DNA from 4 places in the Rhizobium sp. BR 315 genome. Region 1 is predicted to be linked to each of the others. Evidence: predicted binding sites of a transcription regulator. Region 1 holds the regulator's gene; each other region holds the start of a gene.
The links. The regulator LexA, encoded in region 1, represses DNA repair genes until DNA is damaged. The targets are predictions, from matches to a motif close to TGTTCNNNNTGTGTTCNG.
Positions count from the first base shown of each region.

Region 2: the regulator LexA is predicted to act here: its motif matches at 3,256-3,273, upstream of QD409_RS05475 (YifB family Mg chelatase-like AAA ATPase).
Region 3: the regulator LexA is predicted to act here: its motif matches at 4,589-4,606, upstream of dinB (DNA polymerase IV).
Region 4: the regulator LexA is predicted to act here: its motif matches at 5,766-5,783, upstream of ruvC (crossover junction endodeoxyribonuclease RuvC).

Region 1 covers NZ_JARWKZ010000004.1:108,206-115,589, forward strand. Annotated here, with positions in the region: gene eno (phosphopyruvate hydratase) at 1-113, opposite strand, end outside; gene kdsA (3-deoxy-8-phosphooctulonate synthase) at 263-1,102, opposite strand; gene QD409_RS06590 (VOC family protein) at 1,099-1,986, opposite strand; gene lexA (transcriptional repressor LexA) at 2,405-3,127, shown strand; gene QD409_RS06600 (ComEC/Rec2 family competence protein) at 3,108-5,570, opposite strand; gene gltA (citrate synthase) at 5,852-7,141, shown strand; gene lpxB (lipid-A-disaccharide synthase) at 7,170-7,384, opposite strand, start outside.
Region 2 covers NZ_JARWKZ010000003.1:233,581-240,964, reverse strand. Annotated here, with positions in the region: gene QD409_RS05485 (LysE family translocator) at 1-460, shown strand, start outside; gene cysK (cysteine synthase A) at 595-1,563, shown strand; gene QD409_RS05475 (YifB family Mg chelatase-like AAA ATPase) at 1,636-3,168, opposite strand; gene QD409_RS05470 (hypothetical protein) at 3,305-3,706, shown strand; gene gshB (glutathione synthase) at 3,728-4,675, opposite strand; gene QD409_RS05460 (cupin domain-containing protein) at 4,769-5,272, opposite strand; gene QD409_RS05455 (endonuclease/exonuclease/phosphatase family protein) at 5,370-6,365, opposite strand; gene QD409_RS05450 (YraN family protein) at 6,468-6,848, opposite strand; gene rsmI (16S rRNA (cytidine(1402)-2'-O)-methyltransferase) at 6,841-7,384, opposite strand, start outside.
Region 3 covers NZ_JARWKZ010000063.1:10,367-17,750, forward strand. Annotated here, with positions in the region: gene QD409_RS31305 (amidohydrolase family protein) at 1-1,196, shown strand, start outside; gene QD409_RS31310 (amidohydrolase) at 1,238-2,431, shown strand; gene QD409_RS31315 (GntR family transcriptional regulator) at 2,592-3,308, shown strand; gene dinB (DNA polymerase IV) at 3,438-4,535, opposite strand; gene QD409_RS31325 (hypothetical protein) at 4,918-5,229, shown strand; gene QD409_RS31330 (DUF2026 family protein) at 5,233-5,841, opposite strand; gene ftsZ (cell division protein FtsZ) at 6,168-7,175, shown strand; gene QD409_RS31340 (RNA polymerase sigma factor) at 7,358-7,384, opposite strand, start outside.
Region 4 covers NZ_JARWKZ010000013.1:41,303-48,686, forward strand. Annotated here, with positions in the region: gene QD409_RS15375 (glycosyltransferase) at 1-454, shown strand, start outside; gene QD409_RS15380 (NAD-dependent epimerase/dehydratase family protein) at 451-1,377, shown strand; gene QD409_RS15385 (DinB family protein) at 1,346-1,909, opposite strand; gene QD409_RS15390 (NUDIX hydrolase) at 1,922-2,431, opposite strand; gene QD409_RS15395 (metallophosphoesterase) at 2,437-3,339, opposite strand; gene ruvB (Holliday junction branch migration DNA helicase RuvB) at 3,341-4,381, opposite strand; gene ruvA (Holliday junction branch migration protein RuvA) at 4,535-5,149, opposite strand; gene ruvC (crossover junction endodeoxyribonuclease RuvC) at 5,197-5,724, opposite strand; gene QD409_RS15415 (LLM class flavin-dependent oxidoreductase) at 5,915-6,913, shown strand; gene QD409_RS15420 (DoxX family protein) at 6,983-7,384, opposite strand, start outside.

The DNA of each region.
Region 1 (7,384 bases):
GGAACCGCCGCGCGGCCCATGCTGCCATCTTCAAGGTAGACATCGACTTCGACAGTCGGATTGCCACGGCTGTCGAGAATCTCGCGGGCGATAATGTCGGTGATTGCGGTCATGATAGCTTCCTGCTCGCTGGTTTATAAATCGATTTAAATCGTTTTAATCGAAGGTGTGGAAATTACAATGTCGATCCACACCGTTGATTTGGCACCCTTACAGGCCGCGTAGCGCAAATTCATGTCAGCCTGTTGAACACCCGTATTTCTCAAGCCTTGGCGATGGCGTCAAAGGCCAGCAACTTCTCCAGAAGCCGCGGCATATCCTTCAAATAGACCATGTTCGGACCGTCCGAGGGCGCGTTGTCCGGGTCCTCATGGGTTTCGACGAAGACGCCCGCAACGCCAACGGCAACGGCGGCACGCGCCAGCGTCTCGACGAATCGGCGATCCCCCCCGGTCGAGTCACCCTGCCCGCCGGGCTGCTGCACCGAATGGGTCGCATCGAAGATCACCGGTGCGCCCATCGATGCCATGATCGGCAGCGAGCGCATGTCGGAGACGAGTGTGTTGTAGCCAAAAGAGGCGCCACGCTCGCAGAGAAGAATGTTCGGATTGCCGCTGTCGTTTAGCTTGGCAAGCACATTCTTCATGTCCCAGGGCGCGAGGAACTGCCCCTTCTTGACGTTGACGACGCGGCCGGTCTTGGCGGCGGCCACCAGAAGATCGGTCTGGCGCGAGAGGAAAGCGGGGATCTGCAGGATATCGACCGTCTTGGCGACGACAGCGCACTGCTCTTCCGTGTGGATGTCGGTCAAAACAGGAAAGCCGTACTCCTTTTTCAGATCGGCAAAGACTTCCATGGATGTTTCAAGGCCAATGCCGCGCTTGCCAGAGAGCGACGTGCGGTTCGCCTTGTCATAGGACGACTTGTAAACAAGGCCGATGCCGAGATTCTCGCAGAGTTCCTTCAGGACGCCGGCAACCATGAACGCATGCTCGCGGCTTTCCATCTGGCAGGGACCGGCAATCAGGGAGAGCTTGGCGGTGTTGGAAAACAGAACCTTAGAAGCTCCTTCGCCGACGATCACTTCGGAATTCGTGCTCATGCTATCTCCTCGAAGGCGAACAACGCCCCCTGTTCGGGCGCCAGCCGTGCCAAAATACGATTGTTCTTACGCGTATATGTGACGCCGTTAGCAGCGAAATGCGACGATGTCACGGAAAGATCGCGCGTTTTGAAAAGGATTGCTCGCGCCCGCAAGCCCGGATCATGATCGCCGACCCGCAAATCGTAAAATGCTTCTATCCCTTGCGGCGTCAGAAGCTCGATATCGGCGTTGGCCGCCTTGATCGTCAGCCCGAAGGAGTGCTCAAAAATTCGGGGGTTGCCGACGACGTGCTCGAAGAAGCTGCGGAACGCGGCCGGCTTCGTTGCCGACATCGCTACCCGTGCAATGCCGGTCACGCCGTTCTCATGGCGCTCGAGCGCGCCGCGATCCGCCGGCAGCGGATTGATGCGCTGACAGCAGAAGGCCAGAAAATCCGGCGCTCGCAGATCGGCGGCAAAGGCCAGGCGAAAACCGGCCGTGGTTTGCGTTCCATCCGGCATCCTCATGGGCCGGGAGAAATCCAGCATCCGCCCCGCCGAGATCGTGGCAGCCCTGAAACGTTTGTCATCCACAGCAGCATCATCGGTACCGAAAACCACTGCCGAGAAACCATCCTCGCTGACACGGAAGCGATAGGCCTGATCGCGCGCGACGAAGACATTGCCATCGGCAATGCTCGTCTCGCATTGCTCTTGCGACGCCACACCCAGAGGTTCGAGATAGGTCTTGTCGGCAAAGAAGACGCAGGCATTCTCGGTGCCGAAAGGATGACGCGCGTCCGGAGCCACGGTAAAGCCGAGCTTACCGAGACGTTCACGCGCCAGAGCGATGTTGACGGTCGGCAGCACGAGATGATCCAGCGGGTGCGGCGATGAAATCATGGTTTCTCCTGTTTCCCTGCAGGTGCAGATTTGCGCCTATCCGTCGCCTAATTCAAGATGGAAGCAACGAGCACAAAGCAGGCGGCGTGAACGAAACGCAATCTCGGAAACGTGATTACTGATTCTCTTCCATAGCGGGCTTATCCGACGAAGTGTCGTACGCGTAGAGGCATCAGACGCACCCGCTGAACCAGGAAAGTCTTCGTGGCGGTACGGACGGCATTTCCTATATTTATCCGCAGGTTAGCGCAGACGTGACGTGCAAGTGTCTTCAGGCGATACATTCGACAGTGATAATTATTTAATTGCCCGAACAAGGCTTTACCGAAATTTAAGCACTTGCGGAACACATATGGAACATATAGTGTCCGTTCTGGATTTGTTTCACGACTTTTTCTTGATCTGGGGTTCCAAGACGATGTTGACGCGCAAGCAGCAGGAACTGCTTCTCTTCATTCACGAACGCATGAAGGAGTCCGGTGTTCCACCATCTTTCGACGAGATGAAGGATGCGCTGGATCTTGCATCGAAGTCCGGAATTCACCGGCTGATCACGGCGCTCGAGGAGCGCGGCTTCATCCGCCGACTGCCGAATCGCGCCAGGGCGCTTGAAGTCATCAAGCTGCCGGATGCCTATAATTCGAGTTTGCAGCAGCGACGCGGCTTTTCGCCGAGCGTCATCGAAGGCAGCCTTGGCAAGCCCCAGCCCGTTGCCCCGCCGGCTCCACCGAAAGTGGCAAATGACGATCACAATAGTGCGGTATCCGTGCCGGTCATGGGCCGCATCGCGGCAGGCGTTCCGATCTCGGCCATTCAGAACAATACGCATGATATAACCGTTCCCGCCGACATGCTTGGTGCAGGCGATCACTATGCTTTGGAAGTACGGGGCGATTCGATGATCGATGCCGGCATTTTCGATGGCGATACGGTCATTATCCGCAATTCGACGACTGCCAATCCGGGCGATATCGTCGTCGCTCTCGTCGACGATGAAGAGGCAACGCTGAAGCGCTTCCGTCGCAAAGGCGCCTCGATCGCTCTCGAAGCCGCCAATCCGGCCTACGAGACCCGTATCTTCGGGCCTGACCGGGTCAAGGTTCAGGGAAAGCTGGTCGGCCTTATTCGCCGTTATCACTAGCCGGTGATGGCCGCGATCCGATGGGAGCACCGAACGTTCCGGTGCGCCAATCGTAGGTCCGATGCCGGGTCCATGGGCGCTGAGGATTTTCGAATGCTGTGGAGACGATAGGGATGTCGCCGCGCAGGTCCATTTCGACTGATCCGCTTCGCCGCAACGTCGCGCCGGTAAAGAGCATCGCGCCTGAGCGGCAGCGGTCGAGACGCAGGCGTATCGCTGTCACGACGATATTGGCCGTATCGCAGGCCGGTGGCAGATAGGCTGCGTTTTCGATGGTGACCAGAATGGTCCCATTCTCAAGCATTGCAACGCACCATGCGCCTTTCTGGCAGGCGAAGCTCCCCTGCATCGTCTGATCGAGGGCCTCTCCCATTGCCTTGCGTACCGCCTTCTGTTCGTCCGCGCTTAATCGGCGACGGCGCTGCTTCTTGCTGATCTGAGGAAGCCGGCTATCGGCAGGAAGGATCGTTGGAGGCTGGTGCTCAGCTGCAACCAGTGCCTTCTGCCATTGCTCGAAAATAAAGGTCTGTGGTCTTTCACGATTAGTCGCCAATATCCCGTCCTGCCTGAGAGCAACCAAGGCACCGTCCTCGGAGATCATCAGATCAGGCTTCTGCACGCCGGAGCCGAATGCCGCCGCGCCAATCGTCGCAAGCAGCAAGACGAAGCCCAGATGGCGCAGCCTGGTTCGCAGCACACTCATGATCAGAAAGCCGGCGATGAACGTCGGCATCAGCCATGCCGGCTGGCGTCCGAACGTGATATCGCCGCCCCAGCCGGCAACTGTCTTGGCAACAAGGATGACGAGCTCCAGTCCCTCGCCGGTGACTTTCCAGAATGGCCCGTCGAGGCCGAAAGGCATGAGCAGCATGGCGACCATGCCGAATGGCATGACGATAAAGGAGACAATAGGCATGGCGGCAAGATTGGCGGCAAGGCCGTATGTCGCCAGTCGGTGAAAATACTCTATCGAGAAGATCGCGGTCGAAGCGCCACCGATGAACGAGGTCGATAATATGCCGCCGAAGAAACGCGAAACGAACAGCAGCGGACTCAGGAACTTCGACCGTGAAAGGATGCTTTCACGATGCCGCCTTCGTTTCCAGAGCGTGTAGCCCGACACCAGCGCCAGCGTTGCGGCATAGGACATCTGAAAGCTCGGCCCGAGCACCTGCGATGGTGAGAGAACGAGAATGACAATCGCAGAGAGCGCCACATTGCGGAGACTGATCGACGGCCGGTCGAGCAGGACCGCAACCAGCATGATCGCCATCATGATGAAAGCCCGCTCGGCCGACACGCCGAAGCCGGAAATTAGGTAATAGGCGGTCACTGTAACCAGCGCGCCGAAGGCAGCGATCTTCTTGGTTGGCCACGCCTGCACCAGACCTGGGAACAGGCTGAACAGGTATCGCAGGCCGACATAGAAGATGCCGGCCGAAAGCGCCATGTTCAGGCCGGAAATGGCGATGATGTGGGTCAGCCCGGCAACTCGCAGCGCCTCGGTCGTATCATCCGAAATCGCTCGTCTCTCATCGGTGACAAGTGCCGCCGCAAAGGCGCCGACATCACCAGGCAAGGTCCGTCTGATCCTGTCGCCTATGCTGTTGCGAAGGCCGGCAAGCCAGATATCCGCCTTATCCAGCAGCGAGTTTTCCGCAGCATCACCGCTCGGAGACAATAATGTCAGGGCGCCGTAGGCAAAGCCATTCGCACCGATGCCGTTAAAGTAGGAGCTGAATGCGAAATCGTTGAGGCGAGGCAGCGCAGGGCCTGCAGGCGGCGTCAGACGCGCCCTGCCCTGAATACGATCGCCGAGATTGAACGGTTCCGCCTGCTTGCGCACAAAGATCGTTACGCGTTCCGGCGGCCTGTGAACAGACGGCTTCTCCGTCGCCTCGACTTTGACGACGTATCTCCATCGACCGTTGTCGTAGGTTTCGCGTCTTTCGACCCGGCCGGTCACGGTCGTCGTCACCGCCGAATCGAGCATGATGGTCGATGCCCGCCAGCTCTCCAGCTGCGCCAAGGCCATGCCGAGACTTATCAGCATGCCGGCGAACAGCAGATGCCGAACCAGCTGGCCGGATTCCCGCCTGAAAAGAAAGCCACCCGTCAGCAGCAGAAACCCGACCAGGATAGTCTGCGGAGGCGGATCGCTGGCGAGCGTGAACCAGAAGATCGCACCCAGGCCCATATAGATCGGGGCGAACAGGATGGCGCGGCCGTGCGCCGCCTCCTCTTCGATAAGGCGTCCAATAACGACTCGTATATGATTGAGCGCCAGGTAGAGCCGCCCTGACAGGGGAGCATGGTCCTGTGTCCGCTCCCGTTGCTCAGCTTTGGCACGAAAGACGACTGTGGCGATGGCGCGGCGATGCCGCGATGGCAGAACAAGATCCTGGCCATCCTCCTGCTGCTCCGGTGCCTCCAAATTAGGCATTCGCCGCCTGCCCCACGCAAAACTACAGCTTTCGCGCGATTTTTGCCGTCACCGTTCGGTGAATTCAACCAAAATCATCGCGATCGTGGCCAAACGGAGCTGATTGCCCTTGGCAGAATGACCTATGGCCCTAGTGCAGTGCCCAAAAGTTGATACTGCAATGCACAATTCGGCATTGGGATAACTTGGCATTAGGCTCTGGATCATATAGCTAGTCGGTAGTCGCTTAACCTTTTGGCGCTTTTTATGGCGTCAATCCCGCCAAATCTTGGAGGATCAGCATGACGGAACAAAGCGCGAAACTAACTTGGGGCGAAAAGACGGTGGACTTGCCGGTCAAAACCGGAACCATCGGCCCGAGTGTCATTGATATTGGTGCCCTTTATAAGAACACCTCCACTTTCACATATGATCCTGGCTTCACCTCGACGGCGTCGTGCGAGTCCAGCATCACCTATATCGATGGCGACGAAGGCGTTCTCCTGCATCGCGGCTATCCGATCGACCAGCTGGCCGAACACGGCGATTTCCTCGAGGTCTGCTACCTGCTCCTTTACGGCGAACTGCCGACGGCAGCTCAGAAAAAGGACTTCGACTATCGGGTCGTGCACCACACCATGGTGCATGAGCAGATGTCGCGTTTCTTCACCGGTTTCCGCCGCGATGCGCATCCGATGGCGGTCATGTGCGGCTGCGTTGGCGCTCTGTCGGCCTTCTACCATGACTCGACCGATATCACCGATCCGCATCAGCGCATGGTCGCAAGCCTGCGCATGATCGCCAAGATGCCGACGCTCGCCGCCATGGCCTACAAGTACCATATCGGCCAGCCCTTCGTTTATCCGAAGAACGATCTCGACTACGCATCGAACTTCCTGCGCATGTGCTTTGCCGTTCCTTGCGAAGAATACGTGGTCAATCCGGTGCTCGCACGCGCCATGGACCGCATCTTCATCCTGCATGCCGACCACGAGCAAAATGCATCGACCTCGACGGTTCGCTTGGCCGGCTCGTCGGGTGCCAATCCGTTCGCCTGTATCGCAGCGGGCATTGCCTGCCTCTGGGGCCCGGCTCACGGCGGCGCCAACGAAGCTGCGCTCAACATGCTCAGCGAAATCGGCTCGGTCGACCGCATTCCGGAATACATTGCCCGCGCCAAGGACAAGAACGACCCGTTCCGTCTGATGGGCTTCGGTCACCGCGTTTACAAGAACTACGACCCGCGCGCCAAGATCATGCAGAAGACGGCGCACGAAGTTCTCGGCGAACTCGGCATCAAGGACGATCCGCTGCTCGACATCGCAATCGAGCTCGAGCGCATCGCACTGACCGATGAGTACTTCATCGAGAAGAAGCTCTATCCGAACGTCGACTTCTACTCCGGCATCACGCTGAAGGCTCTGGGCTTCCCCACGACCATGTTCACCGTTCTGTTCGCTCTCGCCCGCACCGTCGGCTGGATCGCTCAGTGGAACGAGATGATCGAGGATCCGCATCAGCGCATCGGCCGTCCGCGCCAGCTCTATACCGGCGCACCGCTGCGCGAATACGTTCCGGTTTCCAAGCGTTAAGCCTCGGAAATAACATTAGAAAAGCCGGTCAGAAATGACCGGCTTTTTTGTTGGACAAGACCTCAAGAACGATTGCCGCCGCCTTGTCGCCGGGCGGCTCCTCCGTCTGCATGCGCTGCCACACCAGATCGTAACCGGCAAGCATTGCCGCTTGCTCGGGAGTGTCGGTCGAAAGACGCTCCATGTATCGGGCAAGCAGGCCGGGCCGCAAGACATCATTGATGAGCTCGGGCAGGACGGCGT
Region 2 (7,384 bases), on a different contig from region 1:
CCTGACGGCGGTCATCCTCGGCCTTGCGGTCGTGGCGCAGGCCTTTACCGAGGTCTTTATCGTTATCAAGATCGCCGGCGCTCTTTATCTCGGCTATATCGCCTGGAAACTCTGGACCGCGGGCCTGCTGGCAGCCGATATCGCGGCGAAAAAATCCAACGGTGCCGGTATGTCCTTTCTCTCGGGCCTGCTGGTGACGCTCGGCAATCCGAAGGCCATGCTCTTCTATATCGCGCTGGTGCCGACGCTGATCGACATCAACCACATCGGCCCGCACGAGTATGCCATATTGCTTGCGGCAACCTTCGTCGTACTGCTGATCGTTCTCGTGCCCTATATGCTGCTTGCCTCGCGAGCCCGCATCTTTCTCAAGAAGCCGAGAGCCCTGCAGATATTGAACAGGGTCGCCGCCAGCATTCTCGCCGGCACGGCCGCCTTCATCGCCGCTCGCGCAGCCTGAAAAAACCTTCTATGAAGAAGCCTATCGAGAGATTCTTTTCTCACGGGCAGCGAGCCTGGGGCGCGTGCGCACTCTAGTTTCCGCCGGCGTTTGATCCTATTGTCACCCCATAATTCACATAGAGGGAGATACCCATGTCCGACACCCGCAAACCAGGCCGCGGCCGCGTTTATGCCTCGATCACCGAGACCATCGGCGATACCCCGATCATTCGTCTCGACAAGCTGGCAAAGGAAAAGGGCGTCAAGGCCAACCTCCTGGCAAAGCTTGAATTTTTCAATCCCATCGCTTCCGTGAAGGACCGCATCGGCGTCGCGATGATCGAAAGCCTGGAAGCCCAGGGCAAGATCGCGCCCGGCAGGACCGTGCTGATCGAGCCGACTTCGGGCAATACCGGTATCGCGCTTGCCTTCGCCGCTGCTGCCAAGGGTTACAAGCTGATCCTGACCATGCCGGAAACCATGTCGATCGAGCGCCGCAAGATGCTGGCGCTGCTCGGCGCCGAGCTGGTGCTGACCGAAGGCCCGAAGGGCATGAAGGGCGCGATCGCCAAGGCCGAAGAACTGGCCTCGACGCTGCCTGATGCCATCATCCCGCAGCAGTTCGAAAATCCGGCCAATCCGGAAATCCATCGCAAGACGACGGCCGAGGAAATCTGGAACGACACCGAGGGCAAGGTCGATATCTTCGTGTCCGGCATCGGCACCGGCGGCACGATCACCGGCGTCGGTCAGGTGCTGAAGGCGCGCAAGCCCGACGTCAAGGTCATTGCCGTCGAGCCGGCGGATTCGCCGGTTCTGTCGGGCGGCAATCCCGGCCCGCACAAGATCCAGGGCATAGGCGCCGGCTTTGCACCAAAGATCCTCGACACCCACGTCTATGACGAGGTGGTGACCGTCACCAATGACGAGGCCTTTCAGCTGGCGCGGCTGGTCGCAAAGCTCGAAGGCGTGCCGGTCGGCATTTCCTCGGGTGCTGCGCTGACGGCAGCCATCAAGGTCGGCCAGCGCCCCGAAAACGAAGACAAGACCATCGTGGTCATCATCCCGTCCTTCGCCGAGCGCTATCTCTCGACAGCGCTGTTCGAAGGACTTGGCGGCTGAGATATCGCCTTATCGGGTTGATCTGGAAAAGGGCGCTACGGCGCCCTTTCTTATATCCGTCTCTTCGGATTTTCACGCGTGCGCAGTCAACCGCTCGCCGGCAATGCGGTAGGAGATGGCTTCCGCCAGATGGATACGCCCGACTGTCGGCTTGTCGTCGAGATCGGCGAGGGTGCGTGCGACCTTGAGGATGCGATGATAGCCGCGTGCCGAGAATTTCATCTTCTCGGCCGCATCGCGCAGCAATTGCAGGCCGGCGGCATCCGGCTCGGCGATGGTTTCGATCATGGCGGTCGAGCAGCGGGCGTTCGTAGTAATCTCCTTCGAGCCTGCCCTTTCGAAACGCTCGCGCTGCCGTTCACGGGCGCGGGCGACGCGGAGCGCGACGTCGGCGCTCTTTTCGGCGGCCGCCGGTCGGATCAGGTCGGCAGCGGATACCGCCGGCACGTCGATACGGATGTCGATGCGATCCAACAGCGGACCGGAAATGCGGCCCTGATAATCGGACGCGCAACGTGGCCCGCGCGCACAGGTATGGCCCGGCTCGCCGGCCATGCCGCAGCGGCAGGGGTTCATCGCCGCCACGAGCTGGATGCCGGCAGGATAGGAGACGCGGTGGTTTGCCCTGGCGATGACGCACTCGCCGGTTTCCAGCGGCTGGCGAAGCGCATCGAGCGCCTGCGGCGAAAACTCCGGCAACTCATCGAGGAAAAGAATGCCGTGATGGGCGAGCGACGCCTCACCCGGTCTGGCGCGCAGACCGCCGCCGACAAGGGCTGCCATGGTGGCCGAGTGATGCGGCGCGCGATAGGGCCGCCGATCGGAGAGCTTGCCACCGGAAAGCTGGCCGGCGATCGAATGGATCATCGACACTTCCAGCAGCTCGTTCGTCGACAAGGGCGGCAGGATCGACGGCAGGCGCGAGGCCAGCATCGACTTGCCGGAGCCGGGAGGCCCGACGAAAAGCAGATTGTGCCCACCGGCCGCCGCCACTTCCAAAGCCCGCTTGGCGCTTTCCTGCCCTTTGATATCGGCCAGATCCGGCAGATTGGCAGCACCGGCGCGGACTGATGGTTCCGGCCGCGACAGGACCTGCGTGCCACGGAAATGGTTGGCAAGTGCGATCAGGCTGCGGGGCGCCAGAATATCGATCTCCTTGCCTGCCCATGCGGCTTCTGGCCCGCTTTCGGCAGGGCAGATCAGCCCCTTGCCCATGGCGTTGGCCGCGATCGCCGCCGGAAGAGCGCCGGCAACGGGTGCGATCGTGCCGTCGAGATTGAGTTCGCCGATGACAGTATAGGACGACAGGGCATCAGCCGGGATCGCGCCGAGTGCCGCCATCAGACCGAGCGCGATGGCAAGGTCGAAGTGGCTGCCCTCCTTGGGCAAGTCTGCCGGCGCGAGATTGACCGTGACCTTCTTCGGCGGCAAGGCGAGACCGGAGGCGTGGAGCGCTGCCTGGACCCGTTCGCGGCTTTCCGCCACTGCTTTGTCGGGCAGGCCGACGATATGCATCAGCACCTTGCCCGGCGCGATCATCACCTGCACTTCGACGGGTCCGCCCTCAATGCCCTGAAACGCCACCGTGCTGACGCGCGCTACCATCCCCCGCCCTCATCCAACGCGTTTACCGCTATCAATCTTTCATAACAGACCATGGGTTGCAACGTGACAGAGAAAATGAAATGAAACAAGAACAATAAAAGAACAAAGGAGTGATTTCTACAATCGGGGGCAAATTATGAGACTTGCGATATCGCTATCCCTTCCGATGGGCACCGTTCTGGCCGGCTGCCAGTCAATAGATGGTGGGGACAATCTGGAAAAGGGCACTCCTTATCAATTGAGCACCAAGGAAACCGCTGCGGTGGAAAAGGGTTGGCGCGAACGGCTCCCCTATGAGAGCGTCCTGCTCTTCGGGCCGATGGCGGCTTCCAAGGACAGCAAGGGTTATGTCAGCGTTTGCGGCACGATCACCGCCATGGGTGGCTATGGCGGCATCGCGAACAAGCGGCCTTACGTCGGCATGATGGTCAACGTAAAGCCGCTTTTCGGCTTTGTACCCATCGTCATCGCCAACGACAGCACCACCGGGCAGTCAGCGGTGATCCTGACCTGCCGGCGGATGGGCATCGCGATATAGGTCGGGTTACAGCGAGAGGATTTAGACCCGCTTGGATTCGATCGCGTCCCAGAGCAGGCTGGCGATATCGGCGCCGCCGAAGCGCTTCACTTCGCGCAGCCCCGTTGGCGAGGTGACGTTGATCTCGGTCATGTAATCACCGATGACATCGATGCCGACGAGCAGGAAACCGCGCTCCTTCAGGGCCGGGCCGATGCGGGCGCAGATTTCCTTTTCGCGCGCCGTGAGCTCGGTCGCCTCGGCACGGCCGCCGACATGCATGTTGGAGCGGGCATCATGCTCGGCCGGCACGCGGTTGATCGCGCCGACGGCCTCGCCATCGACGAGCAGGATGCGCTTGTCACCCTTGCGCACGTCGGGCAGATATTGCTGGGCGATGAAAGGCTCGCGGAAGAGCTGGCCGAACATTTCCAGCAGAGAGGACAGATTGCGGTCGTCACGCGTCGAGTGGAAGACGCCGGCGCCGCCATTGCCGTAGAGCGGCTTCAGGATGATATCGCCCATCTCATCGCGGAAGCGGCGGATTTCGCCGGGATCGCGGGTGATCAGCGTCTTCGGCATGAGATCGGCAAATTCGGTGACAAAGATCTTTTCCGGCGAGTTGCGAACCCAAGCCGGATCGTTGACGACGAGCGTCTTCGGGTGGATGCGCTCGAGCAGATGCGTCGAGGTGATATAGGCCATGTCGAAGGGCGGGTCCTGACGCAACAGCACGACGTCCATGGTCGAAAGATCGACGCGCTCAGGCTCGCCGAGCTCGAAGTGATCGCCCTTGACGTCGCGCAGGATCATCGGCTCGACGGAGGCATAGACCTTGCCGTCGCGCATGCTCAGCCGCTCCGGCGTGTAGTGAAAGAGCTTGTAGCCGCGGTTCTGCGCCTCGAGGCTCATGGCGAAAGTCGAGTCGCCCGCAATGTTGATGCCCCGGACATGGTCCATCTGGACCGCAACATTCTTGATACCAGCCATAGTCAGCCCTCGCTCAGATTTGCGGACAGATGTAGGTCGGCCCGCCTCCAAACGCAACGGCTATTCAAGGACTTCCGTCAGGGTTGGCCGCTGTCAGGCGGCAAGGCCCTGCGCGCCGCCCTGCCGGACCAGATTGCGCAGGCGATAAGCCATGGTCAAAGGCTTCGGGAACGGCTTGCGGCAGAATGCGACCTTGCGCAGATAGCGATCGATGCGCCATGTCGCCCATGTGCCGCCAGCGAAATAGGCGACATCACCGGCACTCAGCGTGCGCTCGACGCCGTCTTCCGTGGTGATATGCACCTCGCCTTCGAGGATCATCACGGTTTCGTCCCAGCCGAAATACCAGCGAAATTCGCCGGCCGTGCAATCCCACAGCGCCGTTACCGCAGCATCGTCCTGCCCGCGCGAATGCTCGGCGATGCGGGCCACCGGATCACCCGACAGAATCCAGGATCGTTCGATCGGCGACGGTTTCATTTCCATTTCGCTGCTGGCGCCGGCTACGAAGCTTTTCGACTGCGGCAAAGCAACGACGACAGGAACGGCACGCGCGGCAAAGGCCGCCATGCCCGCCAACATCATTTTCAAGACCATGCAAACCCCCAATTTCCATGCGCGTCTGCCATCTCATCGCATGGGAGCGGTAACGGGGTGGTTCATGAAATCGAGAGCATTTTAATGATTGCAAAAATCAGGCAGAAAAACCTTCGATTGTACAAACGATCATGTCGTGATCGGAAAGCGGCTTGCCCTCTTCATTGAGCGAAGAGACAAGATGGCTTTCACCAATCTTCAGGCCGCGGCTCACGAACCAGTCGAGCTTCATGGTGCGATCGGGAAAGCGCGTGATCAGGCTCGGGCGCGTGCTCGTTTGATCCAGAGGCCCGCCATGGCATTCGAAGCCGCGACCTTCCGCCATGGCAAACAGGGTATCTGTCGAGAAATCGCCGCCGGTGTGGTTGCCGGTGTTGAGATCGCCGCCGATCAGGATCGGGAGACCGGGCGCGAAGGCTTCGACCGCATCGATCAGCGCCGCCATCTGCCGTTCGCGATAGGCAGCGGTCGCGACACTTTCGAGATGGACCGAAACGGCGACGAAGGGACCGGCCTCGGTCTCGACGACGGCACCGACGGCGCAGCGATCGCCGACGCGTGGCTGTTCGTTGCTGTCATTGAACCAGACGGCTTCGCCCGGCAGACGAAAAAGGAAAGCCTGCTTCAGGGTAACGGGCGCCATCAGCGCATTGCCGTGGAAGCCCTTCTCGTTGAAATCGTCGCGGCAGAAGGAGCGCTCGATTTCCGACCCAAGGCTGAGTTCGAGGAATTCGACGCCATAGGCATAGTTCATGCCGAGCGCGCCGGCGATAGCGGCAGTCGGGTCGCGCTGCTCGGTACGGGCCATGCCCTCATCCATCTCAGACAGCAGCACGAGCGGTGCCCCTGTTGTCCGCAGCTTGGCCGCGCTTTCCTCCGGAAACAGGCAGCGCTCCAGATTCCAGGCAGCGACCGTAAACGGGAAGGACAGGGCCTCGACCTTGGCTTCCGCACCACCAACACGCACCGTGTTCATGCAGGCAAGCGATGCCAGCGTCGCGGCGTGAATGGCCGGGGTCTTCTCCAGTGAAACGAGGCTTTTGCGCTCCTCCTGCGAGGGAACGGTGAAGGCGGAAACGGTATTGCGGATCATGGTGAGGCCTGTCGAAACGAGATTGTGAGCGTCGGCGAGAAAATCGCGAGTGCCGGTCGCCCGGCAATAGGCTGATTTTGTGACGGTCCTGTAACGCCCTGCTCAAAACGCATCGGGAAAATGCTGCGGCCAGCGCCCCGGCAGCATCGCGACGATGTCATAGCGTTGCGACAGACGGGCGAAATCCGGCTGCCGGGCAAGCCAAAGGTCGCTCGCGGCGCGGATGCGTCTCTGCGAAGAGAAGGAAACGGCGTCGATCGCCTCTTGCGCACCGCGCCTCGATTTGACTTCCACGAAGACGGCGAGATCGCCCTTGCGGGCGACGATATCGATTTCGCCGAGTTTCGTGCGATGGCGGATGGCGAGGATGCGATAGCCCTTGAGCATCAGAAAGGCGGCAGCGAGATATTCGGCGACATGGCCGCGCCGCCAGGCCTTTTGCCGCTTCAGCCTTTCGCCCGGCTCACCCCCTGTATCAGGCATGGCGCTCCTTCATGTCGAGCAGGCGCTGATAGAGTTCCTTGCGCGGCAGGCCAGTCAGGCGGGCGGCTTCGGCCGCCGCCTTTGCCGTCGGCATCGTCCCCGCGAGATCGGCCAGAATGGCGTCGACATCGGCCTCAGCCGTCACGCTTTCCGCCGGCGGACCGACGAGCAGAACGATCTCGCCTTTCACATTATCCACGGCATCGTAGAAAGCGGCGAGTTCAGCGAGCGATCCGCGCCGGAATTCCTCGAAGGTCTTGGTCAGCTCACGGCAAACGGCACCCACGCGCTCACCGCCAAGTACATCGGCGGCGGCAGCAAGCGTGGCGGCAATACGATGCGGCGACTCAAAAAAGATGAGGGTCGCGGGCACGCCCGCAAGCTCGGCCAGCCTGTCACGCCGGCCCTTGTCCTTGGCGGGCAAGAAGCCGGCAAAGAAGAAGGCATCGTTGGGCAAGCCGGAGCCGACGAGGGCTGCGAGCGGCGCCGAGGCGCCTGGAATAGGAACGACTTTGTATCCCGCCTCGATCGCCTGC
Region 3 (7,384 bases), on a different contig from region 1:
TGATGCCTGGTCTTGTCGACACACACGCACATGCCGGACATATGTTAATCAAGGGGTTAGGCACTGATTCCGACCAATGGATGGACATCGCCGGCCAGATTTATGCCCGGGCGACAGATGTCGAATTCTGGGCGGCGGAGGCCTCGCTGTCGGCATTCGAACGCATCAGATGCGGCACTACTACCGCAGCCCTATTGTTCGGCGGGGGCCCGGACATCATGCGGACCGAAGCCCCGGAAGCCGCGCAAGCACATCTCGCGGCGCTTGCCGGCATGGGGCTACGCGAAGTCCTTGCCGTCGGACCAAACCGGCCGACTGTCCCGCATATGTATCGGAGCTATACGAACAGATCGTATACAGATACTGTTGTTAATCCCGTACATCAATTGTCCGTATGCGCCGAACTCATCGACGCGTGGGCGGGTCGCGATGACCGTTTGCGAGTTGCACTCTCGCTTCCTGTATTCAATGTGCAGGAGCTGGAAGACGGCGCTGTATACGACCTGTCGCGCCAGGCCCTGGAGCTTGCGCGTGAGAAGGATGTGCCAATTATTCAAGATGGCCACCGGGAAGGCTCGATTGCGGCGAATGCCGCACGGCTTGACCTGTTCGACCATCGCTCGCTGCTGGCGCATTGCATTGAGCTGACGGACGAGGACATCGCTGTATTGAAGCGCACCGGCGCCAAGGTGGCGCACAATCCAAGCGCCCTGATGTCGGTGTTCGGCCGCTGCCCTGCGCCCGAACTGATGGCAGCCGGCGTGACGGTGTCGCTCGGCACGGATGCCGCCGCGCCAGACCGGTCTTTCGACATGTTTCGCAACATGTTCCAAGCACATCGCTATCACGCGCGGCATTTCGAGGACGACGGCGTGCTGCCACCGATGCAGCTTCTGGAAATGGCGACCATCGAAGGCGCGCGCGCCCTTTCGATGGATAAGGAAATCGGGTCGCTTGAAGTCGGCAAGCGCGCCGACGTCATCCTCGTCAACATGCGGCAGCCGCATCTCTGGCCGCCGGCCAATCCGGTCCAGCGGCTTGCCCGCTTCGCCAACGGCGCAGATGTCGACACGACGATCGTCGGCGGTCAGATCCTCATGCGCTCCCTGCGGCTCGTGCATCACGATGAGGGCGCGATCCTCGACCGCGCCGAGCGCGCGTTCCACCAGATGATGGAGCGGATAAACCTCGTATGAATGCGTATCTCAACCTCGAGAATTGATGGGAGCAGCGGGTTATGGACGATATTCTCATTCGCAATGTCAGGCCGTTCGGCGGCGAGACGAGAGACCTTTACATTTTGAACGGCCGCTTTGCCGACAGCCGGGCCGAAAAGCCTGCAGTCGAGATCGATGGCAGTGGTTACATCGCGCTGCCCGGACTGGTCGAGGCGCATACGCATCTCGACAAGACCCTGATCGGCATGGACTGGTTCGGGAACTGTGTCGGCCCGACGCGCAACGAACGGATTATCGCCGACCGGCACGCGAAACGAGAGCTGGGCATCGACGCGCGCCGGCAGTCGGCACGGCAGGTTCTGCAAACGCTAACTCTCGGCGTGCTGCATATTCGCAGCCATGTCGATATCGACACGGAGATCGGTCTCGCCAATGTGGAAGGCGTCATCGAGACGCGGAACGCATTCAGGGACTTGGTGGCCGTGCAGGTCGTCGCCTTCCCGCAGAGCGGCATGCTGGTACGTGAGGGGACGCTCGACCTGATGGAGGGGGCGCTGAAGGCCGGCGCCGACATTGTCGGTGGCACCGACCCGGCAAGCATCGATCGCAACCCGGTACGCCACCTGGACGCGATCTTCGCGCTCGCCGACCGTTACGGAAAACCAATCGATATTCATCTGCACGAGCCTGGGGAGCTTGGTGCCTTCTGCCTCGAACTCATCGCCGAGCGAACCCGTGCGCTCTCCATGCGGGGCAAAGTCATGGTGAGCCATGCTTATTGCCTCGGTATGCTCGACGCGCCGAGACAACGCGCTCTCATTGATACGCTCGCCGCCGAAGAGATTGCCGTCATGACGGTCGGCAGCCCCTCCGCACCGGCATTGCCGCTGCGGGCAATGCGCGAGGCCGGCATTGTGGTGGCCTCCGGTTCCGACGGCATCCAGGGCACATGGGAGCCGTGGGGCAACGGCGACATGTTGGAGAGGGCGAAATATCTGGCACAGCGTAACGGCATGACCAACGACGCCGATCTGGCTGAGACAGCGCGCATCTGTACCTTCGGCGGCGCCGAGGGTATCGCCCTTGCGGATTACGGTCTGTCGAACGGTTGCCACGGCGACGTGGTGCTCGTCCCGGCAAGAACGATTGCCGAGGCTGTCGCGTTGACACCGCAGCGGCGAACGGTCATTCGCCGCGGCCGCATCGTCGTGCGCGATGGCGTGCCAGGCGATACGCTTCCACATGTCGGCTAGCAAGCACGACAATCACACCATGGTCTTGCCCTCGACGGGGCAGGTGGTTCCGGCGAGCCAAGATTTTGTGAGATTGCTGAAGCAATGGCAGTTCTTGCCTCTTCCGATGCGTGAAATTCCTGCCTCGCTGCATCCTTGGATATCAAAGTTCAGGACGATTATGGCTCCCAATTCCATTGATAAGAAACCGAGAACTGCTGTCTCCAAATCCGATGCGGTCTATCGCACCTTGAAACGGGCGATCCTCGACCAGACGCTGGCGGCGGGGACGAAGCTTCCCGAGGATTCGATCGGCGATCGGCTCGGCGTAAGCCGCACAATCGTCCGTCAGGCGCTCGCCCGACTTAACGGCGAAGGCCTGATCGAGCTGCGCCCGCACAAGGGTGCCTGCGTCGCGCAGCCGAGCCTCGAAGACGGTCGCAACATCCTGGCTGTGCGCCGCGTCTTGGAGGCGATGGTGGTGGAGACGCTGATCGGCAGACTGACGCCGCAGCAGATCCGGCGGCTCGAAGCTCATGTCGATGCGGAGGACAATGCAAGGGTCAACAACGCTTCCACCTCGATCCAGCTCTCCGGCGAGTTTCACATTCTGCTCGCAACGCTGACAGAGAACGACGTGCTCCTGCGCTATGTCACCGAGCTCGTTTCGCGCTCGTCGCTTATTCTCTCGCTCTATGGCCGCCCGCATTCCCCGGATTGCGCCGTCTCCGAGCACCGGGAGCTTATCGCGGCTCTCGCCCTGGCCGACCGCGACAAGGCGCGCAGCCTGATGACCGATCACATCGAAGCCATCACCACGCGCGCCTTGTTGAAGGCCGCGCCGGAGAAGGATTTTCCCGACTTGTTGACTGCATATGCCAGGGAAGAAGGCCTATAGGAACGAGGTCCCCGCAGAGGTCAAAACATCCCGCCATCGGCCGGAAATTTCGCCCTTGCAATGCGGCTGCTTGCATCGAAGCGCTTCATTCTGTTCCACGGCAGGTTTTTCGCTTCTGGTGGCCGCCCCTCAGATACCGAGATCGAGCTGGGGCTGTGGTTGACCATTGTCGGCCTCTTCGTTCGTCAGGGATGACAGCGTGACGCCGAGCAGGCGTACGGGTCGCTTGAACGGGTAGACGGTTGCCAGAAGCGCCGATGCCGTCTCGAGAACTTCGCCGGCGTCGGCGACCGGAAAGGGGCCTGTCCGGCTGCGCGTCGCCTGGGTGAAGTCCGAATATTTGATCTTTACCGTCACCGTCTTGGTACCGATGCCGCCGGTCTCGCAGTAGCGCCAGACCTTCTCTACAAGCGGTCTCAACTCCGCCGTCGCCAGCGCGAGATCGTCGATATCCTCGACAAATGTATCCTCCGCGCCCACGGATTTCCGGATCCGATCGGCTTTGACCTGGCGTTCGTCGATGCCGCGCGCGACGCCGTAGAAATACGGTCCCGATTTTCCGAAATGTTCCTGCAGGAAGGCGAGGGACTTCGACTTCAGATCGAGCCCGGTCTCGATGCCGTACTTGCGCATACGCTCGGCCGTTGCAGGCCCGACACCATGGAATTTCTTGACGGGAAGCGTTTCGACGAAGGCTGGGCCGTTCTTCGGCGTGATCACCGCTTGGCCGTTGGGCTTGTTCAGGTCGCTGGCCATCTTGGCGAGGAATTTGTTGTAGGAGATGCCGGCGGAGGCATTGAGCCCGGTGATCTGCTTGATCCTGGCGCGGATCTCCAGCGCGATCTCAGTGGCGATCTCCATGCCTTTGAGGTTCTGCGTGACGTCCAGGTAGGCCTCGTCGAGCGATAGCGGCTCGATCAACGGCGTATATTCGGCGAAGATTTCGCGTATCTGCTGCGACACCGCCCTGTAGACGTCGAAGCGCGGCGGCACGAAGATCAGGTCGGGGCATTTCCGTTTCGCCGTCACCGATGGCATGGCCGAATGAACGCCGAAGGCGCGGGCCTCGTAGCTTGCGGCCGCCACCACGCCACGCGCCGCGGAGCCTCCGACCGCAAGCGGCTTGCCGCGCAGTTCGGGATTGTCTCGCTGTTCGACCGATGCATAGAAGGCATCCATGTCGACATGGATGATCTTCCGGACGGGGCTCGAGCTCATATCGTTCATGGCGATCTCAGTCATCAAACTGCATGTTCAACACGGCCTTTAATCACCGACAACGAAACAAATGCAGAACATATCATCATTGACGGTGAGATCAAACCGGCTCTGCGTCTTGCTGGCGGAAGCCTGGACAAATCACCTGACGCAACGCATGCGGCAGATGCCATCTTGCGATGCGTTCGGGGCTTCCTATCTCTTGTTAGTCCCCGCCACGGAGCCTCGATATGGGCCATTTCTCGACCGACCAGCTTCCCGACCTGCATATGGAGATCCTCCCGCCGGAGCGCGTCGAGGAATCCTGCACGGACGCCAAGGCATGCCTTTGCTGTCGAAGGATGCGCTCGGCGGCGAGAATGGATGATGACGGCTGCGGCATATGTGACGAGTGCCTGGCACCATGATGATGAGCGACACACGGGACCCGTTGGCCGACGAATTCCCGGAATTCGGACATGCTCTTGCCCGGCTACCCGACGGTTACATGGAGGGGCGCCCCTGGAGCGCGACTGTGAAGCGGTCGGCCGACGGCAAGCGGATCTGGCTCTATGGTGAGGAGCTCGGCGGGACCGACATAGTCAGCTTCAATCTCTATGTGCTTTCAGGCGCAAAGCCCGCCCTCAAGCCCTGCGAAATGTCATCATCGAAGGTCGTTGATTTCGTGCTGGGTTTCAGGCCCACTTCGGTTCGCAGATCATAGGGCTCACCATGCGCCGACGAGCGAATTGCCGGCGAGGGGGATGCTTCTGAGTTTCCCATGCTGATCTTTGGCAGATATCGAAGGCTGCATCTGTTTCGGAGATTTTCGGAACCAGTTGGAGGCGATGCCGGCGAGGTCGCCGATTACTGCGTGTTTGTGCCAGTCTGCGAAACGTCGAGCCATCGCCGCCGGTTCGGACTGATAGAAGAAATCGCCTGAACTGCTGAGATCATTGATGGATGGCGCCATCGCTGCAAGCGGGCGCTGGAACATCTTCGGCGCTATTCGGAGCTCTCGCGCGGCTTCGGAAAAGGCTGGGGCCATGAAATCGATCGCCCAGCCGTCAGCTTCCACCCAGCAATGAAAATTGTCGCCGGCACCGGTCACATAACCGTCTTCGCGGTGGTCGGCAAACAGCAGAACTGCCCCTCCGAGATTGTATGCCGCAAGACCGCCTTTGGGCGTGGCTTTGATCTTGTAGTGCTGCTCGAGAATGAAGGCGCCGAATGTTGAGAAGTACATGCTGGCGAGGGCGGGATTGCTATTTTCGTTGACGACCAGGCTATTGATGACCCGATAGATCCGATGGTAGTCGCTTTGCTTGATCAACATGGTCGTTCACCTGTTCATTCTATGGCTTTCAGCCACCACTAGGCGACGACGCCATTGATGTAAACGCATAGCACGGCACAGTAGCCTTAGCCGGTGATCGACTTTCTCATCGCCATAGATTTTCCGATGCGGGTCGTGTCTTGGGATCTCGCTCACTATCGTGCTTCAAGCGCATTGATCATTAAATTGTGGAGGGAGGCCGGCCGCCGCCGCAATACGCACATGTTCCCCGTTAGGATCTCTATGCTTCAGCGAATCGCCAAGGTCTCAATTTTGGGGCCGCAGGCGATTCCGCTTGAGAGTGTCTTGATCCAATGGAGTTCTTCATGACCGACATCCGCACGCCCATATCTGGGGTGATCCCCAAGATTTCCATCGTGGGCGTTGGCGGCGGTGGCGGCAACGCTATCAACAATATGATTGCCGAAAAGCTCCAAGGCGTCGAATTCATCGCGGCCAATACGGATGCTCAGGCGCTCGCGACATCGAAAGCGACCAGGCGCATTCAACTTGGGGCGCAGGTAACGGAAGGCCTTGGCGCCGGCTCTTTGCCGGATATCGGCCGGGCGGCCGCCGAGGAAACCATCGACGAGATCATGGATCATCTTCACGGAACGCACATGTGCTTCATCACTGCCGGAATGGGTGGCGGAACGGGGACAGGCGCCGCTCCGGTCATAGCGAAGGTCGCACGGCAGGCAGGGATTTTGACGGTCGGCGTTGTCACCAAGCCCTTTACCTTCGAAGGCAACCGCCGCATGCGCACCGCCGATGAAGGTATCGAGCGGCTCCGCGAAAGTGCGGATACCGTCATCGTCATTCCCAATCAGAACTTGTTTCGCATTGCAGATGCGACAACCACCTTCGCCAATGCTTTCGTGACGGCGGACAGGGTCCTCTATGCCGGCGTGAGCTGCATCACGGATCTGATCGTCAAGGAAGGCCTCATCAACCTCGATTTTGCCGACGTCAAAACCGTCATGCGTGGAATGGGTCGCGCAATGATGGGAACGGGCGAGGCGTCAGGACCGGGCCGCGCCTTGAAAGCGGCAGAGGCTGCCGTTGCCAACCCGCTTCTGGATGACATGAGCATGAAGGGCGCGCGAGGCGTGCTGATTTCCATTTCCGGCGGCACGGACATGACGCTGTTTGAGGTGGACGAGGCCGCAAGCCGCATAAGGGATGAAGTTCTCGCTGATGCCGATATTGTTGTCGGAGCGATCTTCGACAGAAACCTCGATGGGGTTTTCCGGGTGTCGGTCGTTGCAACCGGTTTGGATGGTGTCGCAGCACCCGCTAGCCAGCCTGAGCGGGTCGGCGTGGACTGGCAGTAACGGATACTCCCAGCGATCGGTATGTGGCGGATCAATTCCATCTCACCGCCCCGCAAACTGACGGCCGATCGCTGATGTGGCGCCCAATGCGATGTTGGGCTTCTCCGTTTGACGATAAACGTTTCAACGCGATCAGGATGCATTCACCGAGCCTTTTCGGCCGCGCTCGCAACTCCCCCCGATTATGCCCCGTTCGGTTGAGCAGCTCG
Region 4 (7,384 bases), on a different contig from region 1:
TCTCGTGCTGAAGAATGTCGACCGGCTCTTCGATTATCCGGAGTTTTCCGCCGCGCCGAATGTCTATGAGAGCCTCGCCGATTTTCATCGGCTCAATACCGGCGTTTTCGTCGCCAAGCCGTCGCTTGCGACGTTCCAGGATATGCTGCAGCAGCTCGATCGCCTCGATGCTTTCTGGCGGCGCACGGATCAGACTTTTCTCGAGGCTTTCTTCCCGGATTGGCACGGCCTGCCGATCTTCATGAACATGCTGCAATATGTCTGGTTCAGCATGCCCGCCCTCTGGAACTGGAACAGCGTTTCGATCCTGCACTATCAGTACGAAAAGCCCTGGGAGGAAAACCATCCGAAGGCGGAGCTGCTGCGACCCTTGATCGATTTGTGGCATAGCTTCCATACCGGAGAGGATGTGCCCGACATCGCGACGCTTGCAAATCCGAAAGAAGCCGCATGAAGGTTCTGATATCCGGGGGAACGGGTCTTGTCGGCCGATACATCGCCGAGGAGTTGCTTTCCGTCGGATACAAGGTAGCCGTCGGCGGGCGCAACGCGCCACCCGCAGGTTTCTTTTCCCAACCCGTCTCCTTCGTACCGCTCAGCCTGGATCCCGCCGAAACCCAGAGTCATGCCTTCGATGACGTCTATGTCTTCGTGCATGCGGCTTTCAGCCATATCCCCGGCAAATACCGCGGCGGTGAGGGAGAGGACCCCGAGGGATTTCGCCGGCTCAATCTGGATGGCACGGTCAAGCTGTTCGAAACGGCCAGAAAGTCCGGCATCCGCCGCTGCATCTTCCTCTCCTCCCGCGCCGTCTATGGCGATGGGATCGCGGGGGAGCCGACCGAGGCGACCAAGCCGATGCCAAACACGCTCTACGGTGAGGTCAAGCGCGATGCGGAGCATGCCCTGTTTTCCCTGTCCGCACCCGATTTCGCGACCGCGAGCCTGAGGGCGACGGGCGTCTATGGCGACCTGCGACCCAACAAATGGGATGACCTGTTCGACGACTATCTGAAAGGCAAGCCGGTTCCGTCCCGTGCGGGAACCGAAGTTCACGGCCGCGACCTCGGCCGCACGGTTCGTCTTTTGCTGGAAACGGAAGCGGGACGAATCGACGGCGGGGCTTTCAACCTGTCGGATATTCTGACTGATACACACGAAATCCTGGGACACCTCCAGAGCGCAACTGGCTGTCCTCACGCGCTGCCCGTGGCTGCTCCGCATAGCGCGGTCAGCACCATGGATACGTCGAAGATCCGCGCGCTTGGTTGGCAAGGCGGCGGCAAGACCTTGCTCCGGCAAACCATAGAGGCGCTGGCAAAGTCAGCGCCGCGCCATGCCGGCATCAGCGCATCAGCTTTGTCTCATCCCAGCTGAGTGCCGCCAATTCCTCACCCCTGAAACGCGCATCGTCGGCAACGATGAACTCATCAAGCTGTGGCGGAGCGACGCTGGTTCCGGCAAGCATGGCATGCACCTGGCCGCGATGATGCGTCTGATGCTGGAAGAGATGGTTCAGCACATCGTCGGTTCTCTCCCGCTGGATGCGGCCGGTGCGTTGAATATCGATGATCCGCATCGCCGTCTCCGGCGTCAGCCCCTCGCAGAAAGCCACCAACCGGCGATCGACATCCGCCTGCTGCCCGGTCAACTCGTTCAGGCGATCATACGGCTCCTCGATGTCGAAAGCTTTCTGGCCCAGCGTGCCGCCTTCCAGCGCATCGACATAAAACCAGTCCACCGTCAGGATATGATTGAGGGTCCCTTTGATCGACGGAAAGAAGCTGACGCGCTTCGCTTCGAATTCGCCCGGCTGCGATGCCGCACAGGCTCGATGCAGCCGGACATTCGCCAGCGCGTTGTTATAGGCAAGCTTGCGAAAGCTGCGAACAGGATCGAAAGCAGACATGAAGCCTCCTCGCTAGGCCTTGTCGAGATCGCCATCCCGCCAAACGAGATGACGCGGAGCCAAGGGCAAGGTCTCGATTTCCTCGGCGATGAAATAGGGCGGTATGTCGAGTGCAACCAGCGCTTCCCGCGTCGCCCGCACCCATTTGAATTCCAGATCGTTATCGCCATCCTGGACGCGGTGCACGATGTCCTCAGGATGGAAGTGGAAGCTGGCGGGTATGTCCATCAGATAATAGAGGCCGAGCTCGTGCCAGTCGCGCTGCTCGTAATGAAAGAAATTCTCCACCGACCAGAGCAGGCGCTCCACCGTGACGTCGACGCCAAGCTCCTCCTGCATTTCCCGCCGCAGGGTCTCTTCGGAGGTCTCGCCGATCTCGGCGCGGCCACCTGGGAACGTCCAGAATTTTTCATGCACGGCGCGATGCACCAGAACATGCCCGTCGCGAAAGCCCAGGCCAGCCACGCGCATCTGAAAACGTGAGCGACCGGCATTCAATCTGATGAGCTTGCGTTTCGACACTATCTTTACCCCACATCGACCACGACGATTTCCGGTGGAACTCCGAAGCGAACGGGCACAATGGAGCAGCCGAGGCCGCCGGAAACGATGATATGGCGGTCTTCCTCGATGATATGGCCATAGACATACCGGTCGCCATAGCGCGACGGCGAATAGGGTGACCAGCCGAAGACCCTCACCTGCCCGCCATGTGTATGACCCGAGAGAGTGAGCGACACCCGCGAGGGAACGGCGGGAAAAACATCCGGCTCATGTGCAAGAAGGATAACCGGCGCATCATCGGTGATCTGCGCCAGCGTCCCGCCGAGATCCTCGAGCCCCTTCGTGAACGGCCGCTTCCAGCGGATGCTCCGGCGCAGCGCAAGCTGATCCTCAATGCCGGCAAGCCAGAACCCATATCCGTCCTTTTCCAGACGCACGGCGCGATTGGAATAGACCTCGATCCCGACGCTGCTCAATGCCCGATGGCTGAATGTGGGACCTCGACCGCTTCTTTGAGCGGCCGCATCGTGCCACCAGTCGTGATTACCGACGATGGCATGGACGCCGAGCGGCGCCTTCAGTGTCGCGAGTTGCTCGGCCCACGCGCGATGACCGACCTTGCCGGTGATGAGATCGGTTCCCGATGTATAATCGCCGAGCAGGACGATGATATCGCCGCCGAGCTCGTTGGCATGGGCGCAGATCGAGCCCATGCGCTCGGCCGACATCCACGGTTCGCAGGCATGAAAATCGGCAAGCGCCACGATGCGAAGCTTCAGCCCCGGCGCCCATCCCGGCGGCGTCAGGGCATAGCGGGTCACCTCCAGGCGGATGACGGGCTCATATCCGAAGGCATAGCCGCCGAGTGCCATCAAACCGAATAGGCTGCCGCCGAAAAGCTTCAGAAAGGCGCGACGGCCAAGCAATTCAATCTCCCTCCTGGAACAACCCGAACTGGGCGGCCTCCAGGTCCTTGGGCGGCTGCATGCCGAGATGTTTCCAGGCAATCGCGGTCAAGACACGGCCGCGAGGCGTGCGCTGAATGAAACCCTGCTGGATCATATAGGGCTCGATAATGTCTTCGATCGCATCGCGCGGCTCGGACAAGCCTGCGGCAATGGTCTCGATGCCGACGGGTCCGCCGCCGAAATTGACCGCGATCATGTTGAGATAGCGCTTGTCGAGCTGATCGAAGCCGACATTATCGACGAGAAGCCGAGTCAGCGCTTCGTCGGCAACCTCCCGCGTCACCGCCTCCACCTTGGCCACTTCGGCGAAATCGCGCACGCGGCGCAGCAGCCGGCCGGCGATACGCGGCGTGCCACGGGCCCGGCGCGCAATCTCGCGCGCGCCCTCATCGGTCATACCAAGACCCATCAGCCTTGCACCGCGCCGGACGATCAGTTCGAGTTCCTCGACGGTATAGAAGCTCAGCCGGACCGGAATGCCGAAGCGGTCGCGCAACGGCGTCGTCAGCAGCCCGAGGCGGGTCGTGGCGGCAACCAGCGTGAACTTGGCAAGATCGATCTTCACCGAACGCGCCGCCGGCCCCTCGCCGATAATGAGATCGAGCTGGAAATCCTCCATCGCCGGATAGAGGATTTCCTCGACGGCCGGATTGAGACGATGGATCTCGTCGATGAAGAGCACGTCGCGCTCTTCGAGATTGGTGAGCAGCGCCGCAAGATCGCCCGCCTTGGCGATTACCGGGCCGGAGGTGGAGCGAAAATTGACGCCGAGCTCCTTGGCCATGATCTGCGCGAGCGTCGTCTTGCCGAGGCCGGGCGGTCCGACGAACAGCACATGGTCCAGCGCCTCGCCGCGCCCCTTGGCCGCTTCGATGAAGACCTTCAGATTGGCGCGGGCTTCCGCCTGGCCGGTAAATTCGTCCAGAGACTGCGGCCTGAGCGTCGCATCGATATCTTCTCCCCGCTTTTCCGGCGATATCAGACGTGCGGCTTCACTCATGTCAGAGGTTCCATTTCCGGTATTCGTTTCTCGGCTTTCAAGCCGAAGGCGGCATTAGTTCTGCCGCGCTCAAAATAGTCTTCCTCGAGAGAGCATCGCAAGTCGATGTCCCGATTTTGAGACAATAGTAAGGAACGCGGAGGGTGCAAAGCCTCAACGCGACAGTTCCTTGAGGCCGAGACGGATCAGCTTGGCGCTATCGGCACCCTCGCCTGCCGTCTTCAACGCTGCGGCAACGGCGTTGGCGGCCTGATCCCGGGAATAGCCGAGATTGGTGAGCGCCGATACGGCGTCGGCAACGGGTGCTGCGGCAACCCCTTCCCCCAACTCCTGCTTGAGCCCGATATTGGCCGCGTCACCGGCAAAGGCCGGCGCCTTGTTCTTTAGTTCCGTCACGATGCGCATGGCAACCTTCGGGCCGACGCCCGGCGCCCGCGAAACGGCGGCGCGATCCTGCAAGGCGATCGCATTGGCAAGCTCGGCCGGCGTCAGGGTCGACAACAATGCCAGCGCCACTTTCGCACCCACACCTTGAACCGTCTGCACGATGTTGAACCATTCGCGTTCCAGCGCCGTCATGAAGCCGAAAAGCCGGATCTGATCCTCACGCACATAGGTCTCGATGAAGAGAGTGCACGCCTCACCGACGGAGCCGAGCTTCGATAGTGTCCGAGCCGAGCAATAGGCAACATAGCAGACGCCGTGCACGTCCACGAGCACATAGTCTTCGCCGATCTCTTCGATTGTGCCTTTCAGCTTGCCGATCATGGGTGAGGTCCGTCAGGGATGGTTTTAAGTGAATGGGATGAATGCGGTTACGATGCCTTGGCAGCAGCAAGCAAAGATGCCTGCCGCAGCCGGTTGGCACCGCGATTGTGGGCGTGGCAAATGGCAATGGCGAGTGCGTCGGCCGCGTCGTTGCCCTTGAATTCGACCTTGGGCATCAGGATCTTCAGCATCATGTGGATCTGTTGCTTCTCACCATGCCCGACGCCGATGACGGCCTTCTTGACCGCATTCGGCGCATATTCCGAGACCGGCAGGCCGGCCCGCGCCGGCACCAGCATGACGACGCCGCGTGCCTGGCCGAGCTTCAAGGTCGCCACCGCATCCTTGTTGACGAAGGTCTGCTCGACGGCGGCCTCATCCGGCTGATAGCTGTGAACGACTTCGGCAAGGCCGTCGTGAAGCTGGCAGAGACGGGACGCAAGATCCATGTCGCCATCCGAAGTGACGGTTCCCGACGCCACGAAGCGGAGCGAGTTGCCGAGCGTATCGATGATACCCCAACCGGTGCGCCGCAGGCCCGGATCGATGCCGATGATGCGAATCGTATTCTGCATAGGTCAACCTATCTTTCAGGCTGAAGATGTGCCAGCAAAATGTGAACAAAACAAAAACAAGACACAGATTGGATCGCTGGAACCACGCTGAAAACATCGCGACGAAATTGCGGCGACGGGGTTTGGAATGAGCGAGCGGCGCTCCTACATGTGGAAGCGACCCTCCCTTCCACCACGCAGGTTTCTTGCCATGGTTCCCTTTTCCATCCTCGATCTTTCGCCTGTTGCCGAAGGCAGCACCATCCGCCAGTCCTTCGACAGCTCGAAGCGCATGGCGCAGAAGGCGGAAGAGCTGGGCTACAACAGGTTCTGGCTCGCCGAGCATCACGGCATGCCGGGCGTCGCCAGCGCTGCGACGTCAGTCGTCATCGGCCATGTCGGCGCTGCGACCTCGCGCATCCGCATCGGTTCGGGCGGCGTCATGCTGCCGAACCATTCGCCGCTCGTCATTGCAGAGCAATTCGGCACGCTGGAAGCCCTGTTTCCCGGCCGTGTCGATCTTGGCCTCGGCCGCGCGCCCGGCACCGACATGCGCACGGCGCAGGCTCTGCGCCGCAATATCGATGCCGGCGCGCAGAGCTTCCCTCAAGATATCGTCGAGCTGCAGCATCTTTTCAGCCCCGCCGACGAGAACCAGGTCATCCTCGCCGTTCCCGGCCATGGCGCCAACATACCGATCTGGCTGCTAGGCTCCAGCCTCTACAGCGCCCATCTCGCCGCCATGCTTGGCCTTCCTTATGCCTTCGCCTCGCATTTCGCGCCGGAAGCCCTGCTGGACGCCGTCGCCATCTATCGCGAGCGCTTCACACCTTCGGCGACGCTCGACAAGCCCTATGTCATGGTCGGCGTCATGGGCGCAGTGGCGGATACCGATGAGGAGGCGCAGTATCACTTCACCTCGGCACAGCAGCAATTCGTCAATCTGCGCCGCAATGTGCGCGGCCCCTTCCCGCGCCCGCGCAGCGACATGGACGATTTCTGGACGCCGATGGAAAAGCTGAACGTGGAAAATACGCTGCGCTACGCCGTGGTCGGCTCGCCTGCGACGGCGGAGGCAAAGCTGTCGCGATTCATCAAGGATACCGAGGCAGATGAAGTCATTATTTCGATGCCGGTTCACGACATCGAGGTGCGTTTGAAATCGGTGGAACTCTTCGCGACGCTTCCGAGTTTTAAGAAAGTGTCCTGACTTTCGAGGACAGGCAAACTATCCGGCGAGCCGATCTTACTTCCGCGGCTCACCGGGCGATCGACGGGCTCAAGCCACGAGCCTCGTCTTCCAATGACGCCGGATGAGCATGTCCAGGGACAGCTTGCCGGCGCCGGCGACGATCAGTGCGAACATGCCGCCTGAGATCGCCAAATCCTTTTCGAAGTGCAGCAACTCATTGTGACTGGCGAAGTTGGTGTGAAAGAGCAGCGCCGTCAGCAGGCAGAATAGGCCGAGGCCAAATGCCGCCAAGCGGGTCATCAGCCCGAGCGCAATGGCAAGGCCGGCGCCAAGCTGCAGCACGATCGTTGCAGTCGCGATGGGGGCCGTGACGCCAAGCTTGGCCATGGCCTCCAAAGCATTGTCGAAATTGCTGGCGAGTTCGATGCCTTCCTCCAGGAAGAGCAGCGACAGCAGCACGCGGCCGAACAGCAATGCCATGTCGGCCAT